DNA from 4 places in the Proteiniborus sp. MB09-C3 genome. Region 2 is predicted to be linked to each of the others. Evidence: a T-box and tRNA genes for the amino acid it is inferred to sense, from the RefSeq annotation. Region 2 holds a T-box; the other regions hold tRNA genes.
The links. The T-box of region 2 lies ahead of leuS (leucine--tRNA ligase). A T-box ahead of a tRNA ligase gene usually reads a tRNA of that ligase, here a tRNA-Leu.
Positions count from the first base shown of each region.

Region 1: it has a tRNA-Leu gene. The T-box ahead of leuS (leucine--tRNA ligase) is inferred to sense a tRNA for this amino acid. The anticodon was not compared.
Region 3: it has a tRNA-Leu gene. The T-box ahead of leuS (leucine--tRNA ligase) is inferred to sense a tRNA for this amino acid. The anticodon was not compared.
Region 4: it has a tRNA-Leu gene. The T-box ahead of leuS (leucine--tRNA ligase) is inferred to sense a tRNA for this amino acid. The anticodon was not compared.

Region 1 is NZ_CP127161.1:3,547,510-3,550,729, reverse strand. It holds gene QO263_RS17430 (ATP-dependent DNA helicase) at 1-1,142, shown strand, start outside; tRNA gene QO263_RS17425 (tRNA-Leu) at 1,333-1,416, shown strand; gene tig (trigger factor) at 1,728-3,014, shown strand; gene clpP (ATP-dependent Clp endopeptidase proteolytic subunit ClpP) at 3,038-3,220, shown strand, end outside.
Region 2 is NZ_CP127161.1:1,418,363-1,421,582, reverse strand. It holds gene leuS (leucine--tRNA ligase) at 1-1,950, opposite strand, end outside; T-box leader at 2,023-2,235, opposite strand; gene QO263_RS06860 (formate/nitrite transporter family protein) at 2,568-3,220, shown strand, end outside.
Region 3 is NZ_CP127161.1:2,125,830-2,129,049, reverse strand. It holds gene QO263_RS10170 (hypothetical protein) at 201-602, opposite strand; gene QO263_RS10165 (hypothetical protein) at 874-1,035, opposite strand; gene QO263_RS10160 (helix-turn-helix domain-containing protein) at 1,190-1,399, shown strand; tRNA gene QO263_RS10155 (tRNA-Leu) at 1,673-1,759, opposite strand; gene QO263_RS10150 (ABC transporter substrate-binding protein) at 1,967-3,220, opposite strand, start outside.
Region 4 is NZ_CP127161.1:2,115,125-2,118,344, reverse strand. It holds gene QO263_RS10115 (L,D-transpeptidase) at 151-1,347, opposite strand; tRNA gene QO263_RS10110 (tRNA-Leu) at 1,554-1,635, shown strand; gene QO263_RS10105 (S66 family peptidase) at 1,761-2,801, shown strand; gene QO263_RS10100 (hypothetical protein) at 2,917-3,084, opposite strand; gene QO263_RS10095 (hypothetical protein) at 3,169-3,220, opposite strand, start outside.

The sequences.
Region 1 (3,220 bases), 1.8 Mb from region 2:
TTTTAGATTTCAAAAGAGAAGTAAAGACTACTTATCCTAAACTATCTAAAGCTCTTAATAAAGTTAACCAATATATGCTAGACCTAAAAAAGAAATGTAACGATGACGGCTATTATACTAAAGAAGAAATAGACAATGATATATATTATCTATTAAAAAAGTTTATTGCTGAATGTGAGGAATATTTGTTAAAACAAAAAAAGAATGAGATAAACGAAGACTATTTAAGCCTGTATTTTGATGCCATTTCCTTTACAAGAATATGGGAGCTTTATGACGATAAATATATTACATATGGAGAAAGCTCTAATGGAGATATGAAAATAAAGCTTTTTTGCCTCAATCCATCTCATTTATTAAAAGAAACCTTAAAGAAAGGCAAGGCAGCTATATTTTTTTCTGCTACATTAATTCCAATGGATTATCACCGCAATATATTAGGTGGAGAAGAGGATGACTATACGATTTATTTAGATTCTCCCTTTTCTATTGAAAATAGACGTATTCTTGTGGCTGATAGAATATCAACAAAATATAGAGAAAGAGAAAAGAGTTATACAGATATTGCAGAATACATCAAATCTGTTTTAGATGCTAAAGAAGGAAACTATTTAATTTTTTTCCCATCCTATCAATATATGAATAAGGTTTATGAGATTTTTACAGAGAGATATTCTGAATTTGAAACCTACATTCAAGCACCTAATATGTCTGAGGAAGAAAGGGAAGATTTTTTAGAGCTATTCGAATTAGACAAGGAAAAAAATGTTTTAGGATTTTGTGTCTTAGGAGGAGTATTCTCCGAGGGGATAGATCTTAAGCATGACAGGCTAATAGGAGTTATAATAGTTGGAGTTGGTTTACCTCAGATTTGCTTGGAAAGAGATATTATTAAAGATTATTTCAATAAAATAAACAGATTAGGCTATGAATATTCCTACATGTACACAGGTATGACCAAGGTTCTCCAAGCAGCTGGCAGACTGATTAGAACAGAAGAGGACAGAGGCATTATTCTTCTGCTTGATGAAAGATTTGTGTACTCAAATTATCAAAGATTATTTCCTAGGGAATGGTTTCCTTATATAAGAGTGACGAATAAGAGCATGATGAAGCATTTAGATGAGTTTTGGAAACTATAATAAGGGTTATGGACTGTGTAAAAATAGATAGACATTTTGCTATGTATGTTAAGTATTTTCAAAAAAATAAGGGACTATTAATTAGTCTCTTTATTTTCCTCAAAATTCCATAAAAAAATTTTAAAAATATTGTTGACTTTATTTCTGTACGTGGTATAATAAATTTTGTCGGTAAGAAAAAACAAATTACGCGGGAGTGGCGGAACTGGCAGACGCGCTAGACTTAGGATCTAGTGTCATTGACGTGGGGGTTCAAGTCCTCTCTCCCGCACCACAACAGCCAATGGTATATTCCATTGGTTTTTTTATATATTTTTTGAAAAAATGTATGCTACAATTGGACATGGGAAGAATTTATGATATAATATAGTGGTTAATTATGAGAATGGTTAATTTACGCCAATTGTAACCTTATAATTGAAAATGACATAAATATTGTTTGCAGTATATAGGAATTTTTTAAAAATGGGTATATTCACACTATACATAGACACAGACTTTCGGATATATATTTGATTAGCATGTCGATGATATAAATAGGTGTGAATTAAAGAGACTAATATAAAGGTTTAAGGAGGAAATTAGATGAGTTCAACAGTAGTAAAAAAGGAAAACAATGTTGTTACCTTAAAAATTGAAGTAGATGCAGAAACATTCGAGAAGGGTGTTCAACAGGCTTATTTGAAAAATAAGCAAAGATTCAATATCCCAGGATTTAGAAAGGGAAAAGCTCCTAGAAAGATAATTGAAATGAACTATGGGGAAGGAATTTTTTATGAAGATGCAATAAACATTGTATTTCCAGAAGCATATGATAAAGCTATAGAAGAACATAAACTTGACCCAGTAGATAGACCATCTATAGATGTTGAAGATATTGAAAAAGGAAAAACAGTAGTATTTATAGCTGATGTTACAGTAATGCCTGAAGTTAAACTAGGCGAATACAAGGGTATAGAAGTAGAAAAGACTGAGTATAATGTTACAGAAGATGACTTAGATGCAGAACTAAAGAAAATGCAAGAGAGAAATGCAAGGATTATAGAGGCTGGAGATAGACCAGTAAAACAAGGCGATATTTTAACTATTGATTATTCAGGATTTGTTGGAGAAGAGCAATTTGAAGGAGGAACAGCACAAAATCAACCTCTTGAAATTGGATCTGGTAGATTTATTCCAGGATTTGAAGACCAACTTGTAGGAAAAAATAAGGAAGAAGAAGTAGAAGTAAAGGTTACATTCCCTGAAGAATATCATGCAGATGAATTAGCAGGTAAAGATGCCATTTTCAAAGTTGTAATACATGAAATAAAAGAGAAAGAGTTACCAGTTCTTGATGACGAATTTGCAAAAGATGTAAGTGAATTTGATACACTAGATGAATTAAAATCTGATACAATGAATAAACTTAAGAAACAAGCAGAGCAAAAAGAAAAAGTTGAAAATGAAAATAAAGTAGTAGAAAAAGTAGCAGAGTTGAGCGAAATAGATATTCCAGAAGTTATGGTTGAAAGACAAATTGATGATGATATAAATGATTTTGCATACAGACTAAGATATCAAGGACTAGAATTCGAAAAATATTTAGAGATAACTGGCACACAAGTTGAAGATTTAAGAGTACAATTTAAACCAAATGCTGAAAAATTAGTAAAGGTTGATTTAGTATTAGAAGCTATTTCTGAAAAAGAAGGAATAGAAGCTACAGATGAAGAACTAAATGAAGAGTTAGAAAGTATTGCTAAGCAATACAATCAAGATGTTGAAAAGTTTAAATCCAACATAAAAGATAACGATTTAGAGTATATTAAGAAGGGTATAATTAAAAGAAAGACAGTTGAGTTCTTAACTAAAGAAGCTAAATTGTCTTAATAAGTAAGTTGGGAGGAGATAACATGGCTTTAGTTCCAATGGTTGTTGAACAAACAAATAGAGGAGAAAGATCATATGATATTTATTCAAGGCTTTTAAAGGAAAGAATTATTTTTATTAGCGATGAAATTAATGATGTTACTGCAAGCCTTGTAGTAGCACAGCTTTTGTTTCTTGAAGCCGAGGATCCAGATAAAGACATTCAG
Region 2 (3,220 bases):
TTGTTTAGAATATTCATCTCCATCAACTAATAATTCTTGAAGTCTCCATACTCTATCTAGGAATCTTCTACAGCCTTTTACACCATTTTGAGACCAAGGAACGCTTTTTTCAAAGTCACCTATGAACATTTCATATAGTCTTAGGGTATCTGCACCAAATTCGTCTACTATTTCATCTGGATTTACTACATTGCCTCTCGACTTTGACATCTTTTCACTATTATCTCCTAGTACCATTCCATGTGATGTTCTTTTTTTGTATGGCTCTGGAGTAGGTACCACTCCGCAATCGTATAGAAACTTATGCCAGAATCTTGAATACAATAGGTGTAATGTAGTATGCTCCATTCCTCCATTATACCAGTCAATAGGAAGCCAATAGTCAAGGTTTCCCTTGCTTGCTAGCTCTTTGTCGTTATGAGGATCAGTATATCTTAAGAAATACCAAGATGAACCTGCCCATTGAGGCATAGTATCCGTTTCTCTTTCTGCAGGACCACCACATTTAGGACAAGTAGTCTCTACCCAATCTCTTATGTTAGCAAGTGGTGATTCTCCATTGTCAGTAGGCTCATAGCTTTCCACCTCTGGAAGCAATACTGGAAGCTGTTCTTCAGGCACTGGAACCCATCCGCACTTTTCACAATAAACCAAAGGTATAGGCTCTCCCCAGTATCTTTGTCTAGAGAATACCCAGTCTCTAAGCTTATAGTTAGTTTGTCTATGTCCTATTCCCTTTTCTTCTAGCCAATCGCTTATCTTTTCTTTTGCTTCCTTTACTGAAAGTCCATTTATGAAATCTGAGTTCACTATTGTACCATTTTCAATATCCGTAAATGCTTCTTTTTCTACATTGCCTCCCTCTACTACTTCAATTATAGGAAGACCAAACTTCTTAGCAAATTCCCAGTCTCTTGTATCATGGCCTGGTACAGCCATTATAGCACCTGTTCCATAGGACATAAGCACATAGTCTGATATCCAGATAGGTACTTCTTTATTGCTTACTGGGTTTACTGCATTTATTCCGTCGATTTGTACTCCAGTCTTTTCTTTAGACATTTCTGTTCTTTCAAAGTCAGATTTCTTATGTGCATATTCCCTATATTCTTCAATCTCATCAAAATTTTTTATTTTATCTTTAAGCTCATCTATAAGAGGGTGTTCTGGTGATATAACCATATATGTTGCACCAAAAAGAGTATCTGGTCTTGTAGTATAGACTGTGATTTTTTTATCCCCAGTTATTTTAAAATCTACCTCCATACCTTCTGAACGACCTATCCAGTTTTTCTGTTGTATCTTAACCCTATCTATATAGTCAACTAAGTCTAAATCCTTAATTAGTCTTTCTGCATATTCGGTTATTTTAAGCATCCATTGATTTTTAGTCTTTCTAACTACTTCTCCGCCGCAACGCTCACATCCTCCATTAACTACCTCTTCATTAGCAAGACCAACCTTGCAACTTGTACACCAGTTAATAGAAGCTTCTTTCTTGTATGCCAATCCTTTTTCAAACAATTTTAAGAATATCCATTGTGTCCATTTGAAGTATTCAGGATCAGTTGTATTGATTTCTCTTGACCAATCAAAGGACAAACCCAATGACTTTAACTGCTCTTTAAACCTAGCAACATTTCTTTCTGTTACTATAGCAGGATGTATCTTATTCTGTATTGCGTAATTTTCTGTAGGCAATCCAAATGCATCCCAGCCCATTGGATATAGTACATTATATCCCTGCATTCTTCTTTTTCTCGCTACCACATCAAGAGCTGTATATGGTCTAGGATGACCTACGTGAAGCCCTTGCCCTGATGGATAAGGGAACTCTATTAGTGCATAGTATTTTGGCTTTGATTTATCCTCTGAGGCATAAAAGGTTCCTTTCTCATCCCAAATGTCCTGCCATTTCTTCTCAATTGATTTTGGATTATACTCTCTCATATCTCTCACTCCTCAACTCACAACATTTAATATTTTAGAAACTCTACAAAAATAAAAAAACCTTTCAACTCATATAGAGACGAAAGGTTCGCGGTACCACTCTAATTGACAGCAAAATATTTACCGTCCACTCAAATAACTTTAACGGATTTATCCGATTAGAGCTAATATATTTCACTCCAATAGCTCAGAGACGAGTTCAGATATTGTTACCATCGTTTTCCACCCACCAACGACTCTCTAGAAGCAACTTCATAACCTACTATTTCTCTTCAACGCAATTATTCTAATTATATGGTATTGTACCAAATTTTTTTCCATAAAGCAAATATTATTTATATTATATGTCATTATATAATATGCTAAACATGTCGTAATGAATGTATTATTTGTATAATCTAATGGAAAAATACCTACATAATAGAGTATTTGAGATTCTAAAAGGTAACATGGTTTGACATTATGAATTGCAATAATTATTTTTCAAAGTATTGCATCCCAAAAGCCAGATGCAATATTAAATCAATGATATTGTTGCAATTCATGAATCAAGGAAATATTTTGCTTGTAAAATTATTTTTGCAAAATATATAGTATATAAGAAAGTAGGAACTGACATGGAAAAAAGGTATCTTGCACCTTCAGAAGTGGCACAGGCAATCATTGCTTCATCAGAAACAAAGGCTAGCTTATCCATAACAAGAATGCTGATTCTAGGAATAATGGCTGGAATTTATATAGGTCTTGGAGGATATGCGTATATTGTAGTTATGCAGACTTTAGGTAATATAGATGCTGGTTTAATGAAATTTTTTGGTGCTTTTGTATTTCCCGTAGGCTTAATGCTAGTAGTTTTTTCAGGAAGTGAGCTTTTCACTGGAAACAATCTCATGACAATGGGGTTAATGGACAAGAAAATAACCTTAACTGGGATGCTGAAAAATTGGATTTTCGTTTATATAGGAAATTTTATAGGTTCAGTAATTTTAGCATATATAATATATAAATCCCAATTAGTAAGTAAAGACATATTGGCAACTACTCTTGATTTAGGTCTTGCAAAAACATCTCTAAGCTTTCAAGCAGCTTTTCTTAGAGGTGTTCTATGTAATATATTAGTTGTTCTCGCTGTATGGACTGCCTCCGCATCTCTTGATATTGGATCAAGAATACTATCAGTATGGTTTCCAGTTATGCTTTTTATACTATCTGGATTTGAGCACTGTGTAGCCAATATGTTTACACTTCCCTTAGCTAGGTTCTCTGGGCT
Region 3 (3,220 bases), 710 kb from region 2:
TTAAACCAAAACTTTAAAAGTAATGGAAAAACTAGGGATACCTAAAAATGGACATAACTATCCCTCTAACTTAAGTGTATCACATTTGGCAGATGCTTGTCAAGTGTTTTTGTTGTATCTAAGAGTTGCCTATTAAATTAGATAGACAACTCTTTTTTTATTGTCTCAAAAACCCTTTAAAAGTACGATTTTATAGGTTTTTATATTGATAAAACTATGCTCATAAATCTTTTTCCTGTGTCCTTTATATGCCTTCTATATAATTCTTCTACTGCGTCGTTTAGACTCTTATATCCTCTTTTGGTTGCCGATTCGTAAAAATACTCGATTTTTTTAATTGATATTGGTTCTAAAAACATCAATTGTAAGTAGAATTGTAATTCTTCTACAGGTGATATATTTCCTGCTTTCAGATGCTTGTCAGTAATATGTTTCCCAATGCCCCTATCCATTAAAATTCCCCTATATTCCATTATAGCTAGGGCGGTACATTTAGCGTTTTCCTTTATGCTCTCAAATTCTTCGTGCGAACCATGTTGACATAGTAGGTCAATCCACTCTAAGTTTTGTAATTCTCTTTGTTCTTCCATACTCTTTTTCATTATAATTTTCCCCCTTTGATTTTTTATTATTTTTATTAAAGGCTTAGCCCCATGTGCCGTTAGAATAATAATGCAACCAACACCCATTTTTGAAGTGTACTTCTAAATATTGTCGATGCTCTTTTACTTTTGTAGGAATCCAGTCTGCTTTGTAATCTAAGCCTTGTCCTGCGTTATGTCTTTTATATGTGCTTTCAAATAAAGCTTTAGCACTATCTGATAATTTTTGATGACCATTTACATTTTCAAAATTTATATCTATATAATTAATCTAAATCACCTCCAAGAAATTTACATTTATTTTAGGTGTAAGTTCTGCTATGTAAATTTTTAAGATAATATCCTGGTCTCTTTTACAAATATTGTTTTTATCCATCTTTTGCTTAAAGCTTTTAACCTTTTGCATAAGCTGCAAAAAATCATCTACTTTCACTATCTCCACCTCCTAATTTGTTCTACCCTCTAATATTATTATAAGGTAAAATTATTACCTTGTCAACATATATTTTAACTTTATAGGGTTAATTTTTTAATTGTTTGTTGCATTTTAAAATTTTGTAGAATATAATATTGATAGGAGGGATATTATGCTAAAATCCAATTTAAGAGTGATAATGGCAAAGCGTAAAATTGATAGCATTACAGAATTGATTGAGCTATCTGGACTATCAAGAAATGCTATTAATAAAATATACAAAGAAGAAAAAATTGAAGCTAGTTCGCTTGAAACATTTATTAAACTTTGTAATGCTCTAAACTGCAAGTTATCCGAACTAATCGAATATATTCCTGATTAAGCCCACACGGGCTTTTTATTTAACCTTAATTTCTTCTGTAGAAGGCGATTTAAGAGCTTTAATTTCTTAGCCATATAAAACCTCGACTAAGAGTAAAATAAAGCCGATTTACCCCTATATTTCAAAAATGCCTTTCTGTGATGTAGTAAAATAGCCTTGTTTAGAAGTCGAAATTTCATATATAGAGTGTAATAAACAAATAATAAAAAGCGACTACTCACTAAAAATTAATGGGTACTCGCTTTCTTTTATTTACAGTTTATTAATATTATATGGTGCGGGAAAAGGGATTCGAACCCTCACAGTGTTTCCACCAATAGCCCCTCAAACTATCGTGTCTACCAATTCCACCATCCCCGCTTATGCTACCTTAGACATCTCTTCTAATATATTCAAAAGAGTTATCACAGAGTAGTTGTCATCACAAACGTACGTGTCTGCCTATTCCACCACCTCTGCATAGAATAGCAAGTATTGTGTTAATACTTGCTACTTTTATATGCCTATTTTTAGGTCAATAAAATAATTATAGCTATAATCCATACGCATGTCAACTACAAATATTAGTTAGTTTAATGAGCTTTCCTCCTGCTTCAATGCATCCTCTTGCTGCAACGATTTTGGAATATACCACTTTGTAATGTTGTCATACATATTAAATTCATTTGGAGCAATTTCACCATGAACTTTGCTATTTACTAATATAGATGAATTTACGAAATACAAACTAACATAAGGAAGATCGTCGATTATTAAGTCTTGAATCTGCTCATATATCTTCTTTTTATCTTCAATCCTATAAGTGCTTTGAGCTTGTAATAGCAATTCATCCATTTTCTCATTATTATAGCCTATAAAATTCAATCCTCCATTTATTTGAGAAGAATGAAAAGCAAAAGATAGATTAGGAATATATGATAGTTCCCAGCCAAGCAATGTTATATCATAGGCTCCCGTTGATATTTTTTGCATGACATTTTCCCATTGTTCTTCTTTTATCTCTTCAGTTAAGTTTCCTTGTTTATTTTCATTATATTCTTTTACAACCTTTATTCCTGCATCAGTTAAGTTTTCTGCAATAATATTTGCAGTTTCTCTTCTTAAATCATTAAATGAATTAGTTATTAGCCTGATTGTTAATTTATTTCCATCTGCATCCTCAAAAAAACCATCTCCGTCTACATCATTCCAGCCAGCTGAGACTATAATTTGCCTAGCCTTGCTGACATTATATCCATACGAATTTGCATCATCTGATATTAACCAAGATTCTGGATGTATAGGTACATCATTTCTTGTAGCATGTCCCATATATACTTTTTGTACTATTGATTGTCTGTCTATAGCATATGCTATAGCCTTTTTTAAGGCTTTTCCCTTTTCTCCAGTAAAAATTCCATCTCTAAGGTTAAATCCTAAAAATTCATATTTATTTGAAGCATACTCATATATTTCTACTTTTTTATTTTGAGCATATTTTTCCCAGTCAACTCCCAGGCTTGCAGTTACATCTATTTGACCTGCTTCAAAAGAAGTAACAGCTAACTCTTCATCCTTTAAAGCCTTTCCTATAATTTTAGATATATATGGCTGTTCTCCCCAATAGTCCTTATAGGATTCTAGGATAACATTTTGAAATTTGTTAATCTCAATTTCTTTGTACGGTCCTGTTCCTATTGGTTTGTAATTATCTTTTGCTAAGGCATTACCATAACTAGCTTTTATATCTTTTCCCTTTAGAAATGCGTGTTTTGGAACGATAGGAAAGACTAATCCCTCTAAAACATCACCATAAGCTCTGTCAAAAGTCAATGTTAAATC
Region 4 (3,220 bases), 700 kb from region 2:
AATGCTCTTTTTCATTATTTATATTTTATCTATATTCGCCTTTAAAATCTAGATTCTATTCTATCATTTTTGGGATTATTTTGCACAAAAAAACTTTTAATTTCAGATATCTGAAATTAAAAGTTTTTCTTTAAGTCTACGGATATATCTTCATAAAGGCTCTCTAAATATTTCAATATATTTATCTTTAGTATATGTATTTGATTTAAAATTTGTTTGTAGCAATAAATCTTTTAAAGCTATATAAAGCTTGCCATTAACAGGTTTGCATTTTATCTCTTTGTTATTTACTATAACATTTGATTTTTCTTGTGATATGGTAAGCTCTTTATTTGATATGCTATATAAACTATCTAAGGAAATTGCCACATCTCCTTCTATATTCAATACTTCCCCCTTAACAAACTTATTATTGAACAGCAAATAATTTAAGTCAAGTTTTATCGTCTGCTGCTCCTGATGTATCTTATGACTGCCTCCAAGATTGGCTTCTAATTGGTTAATTGATACATATCTACTTCCACTTTCTTCAATTATGGAAATATTATTGCTAAGGATCATTACGGTTTCTGTGGATTCAGTACTATAAACATCTATTTTAAGGAATTTGCATACTTTATCTAGGTTTATATATAGAGTACTATCTTTAAATATTACATCATTAGTAATATAGTTTCCATTTATCATATAAACCCATTTATCGGAAAAGACAACAATTTCTTTATTTATTTGTTTTTTCAATGTGGCTAACTTATTGCTATCTATTTTTTCAATAAGGCTAAGCTCAGATAATTTTTCATCAACCAGATTAACCAGATTAGGTACTTTTGAATAATAATCGGGATAGACAATAACTATTGGATTATCATTCTCGATATCCCTTTCTGTTTTGATTGGTTCATATTTTACTGTTACTGGTACCCCAACTGTAATCTTCTCGTATAATTCCTTTACATCCTTATCGTACATTCTAACGCATCCTTCAGATACAAAGGTTCCTATCGATTTCGTATTATTATTTCCATGTATCCCATATGATGGCTTAAACCCCATCCATCTACTGCCTAAAGGATTCTGAGGGCTTCCCCCTGCTATCTTCTTTTTAGAATAATACGGATTTACTACTTTGTTTATTATCTTGTAGTCTCCAATAGGGGTTTGAGTACTAGCCTTTCCTACTGCTATGGGATATTTTTTAACTACATTGTTGTTCTCATAGAAATAAAGACTTCTAGATACTATATCTATCTCTATTTTATATTGTGGCAACGGTGGTTGGGGTTGCGCTCCGCTTTCCAAGGAAAACAATAAGATTATTGCAGCAACAATAATTACTATCTTCTTCATAAATCTCCTCCTACGGGCAATATGTTTTTTCTAATAACTCCACATAAGAAAAGTTTATGCAATTTTTCATTATTTTATCACGAATAACATATTTATCATTCTAATAAAAACACCTAATATTGTTTCCTTGATTTACACAATTACTTTCTTATAAAACTATTGATTTTTAATTATATTTGTGTTAAGATGTTTTTTGTAGCTAATATGCCCGAGTGGCGGAATGGCAGACGCACTCGACTCAAAATCGAGCGGGAAACCATGCGAGTTCGACTCTCGCCTCGGGCACCATAATAGACATTTCTTCCTTATATCAAGGAATGATATGTCTTTTTTTATATAAAAAAACATGATAGTATTAGGTTGAAACTAAATGCTAACGCATAAATACATAGGAGTAATAAGGAGGCATAGCTATGATTCGTCCAAAAAGATTAAAGCCTGGAGATAGAGTTGCAGTTGTAAGCCTTTCTTGGGGCGGCCTTGGCGATAAAAATTTAATACATAAATATGATATTGCCAAAGAACGGTTGGAAAGAGAATTTGGTCTTGAAGTAGTCGCAATGTCCAATGCTTTGAAAGGAAGCAAGTTCATTGCTGAACATCCCGAGCTTCGCGCAAAGGATTTAATGGATGCTTTTGAAGATAATACAATATCGGCAATCTTCTGCGCTATTGGTGGTGACGACTCCATAAGGTTGCTCCCATATATAGATTATGAAGTAATCAAAAACAATCCAAAAATTTTTATGGGATATTCCGATAGTACAATAAGTCACCTAATGATGTATAAAGCAGGGTTAGTTTCTTTTTACGGGCCATCTGTTATGTGTGAATTCGGTGAATATGTATCCATGTTCGAGTATACAAAAACATCTGTAAGTAAAATGTTATTTGAAGATACAAAGGGATACCAAATATTGTCAAGCCCAGAATGGTCAGATGATTTTATACCATGGGATGAAAAAAATCGACATGTTGCTAAAAAATTAAAACCTGAAAAACATGGTTATGAAATTTTACAGGGAACAGGAAAAGTACGCGGACATCTTCTTGGCGGATGCCTTGATGTTTTTATGATGTGTATTGGAACAGAAGTTTGGCCAGCACTTGAAGAATGGAAAGACACCATTTTATTTATTGAAACAAGTGAGGATAAGCCTTCTCCAGACTTTGTTAAGTGGACACTTCGAAACTTGGCTGCTCAGGGAATTTTAAAAGTGATTCGTGGAATACTTGTGGGAAAACCCCAGGGAGAAGTATACTACGAAGATTATAAATCTGCAATCCTTCAAGTTGTAGCAGCAGAAGAGCATCTTATTAATCTTCCCATTCTGTATAACGTAAATTTTGGTCATGCTATGCCAATCGGCATTCTTCCTTATGGAATAATGACAGAGATTGATTGCGAAGAAAAATCGATAACTTTATTAGAAAATGTTACGGATCAAGCATAAATACTCTATTTAATCCATAAAATCTTTTTTCTAATATTGCTCTAGTAAAAAACAAGATAATTTAAGTACTATACTTAGACTATCTTGTTTTTTTATTGGTTTTATTTATTTAATTCTATGTTCTTTCCTCATAGGTTATCGTAGCAATGAATATATCTCCATGTTGTGAATATTCGATATCTATTATTTCTAGTATTTGTTCTTCATTTTCACTTACCCATCTTTGTACTTTATCAGTAAGCCCTGATCCATCATCATATTCTAATATTGTCATATGCTTCATGATTTTCACCTCTCATATTACACTTTATTAAATTATATTAGTTATGATTATTTAATATGAGAGTATAATCACGATTTTTATTTACTAGAATATATTCGCAAGCTTTTCTACATTTAATACTATATCTCTTGCAGCT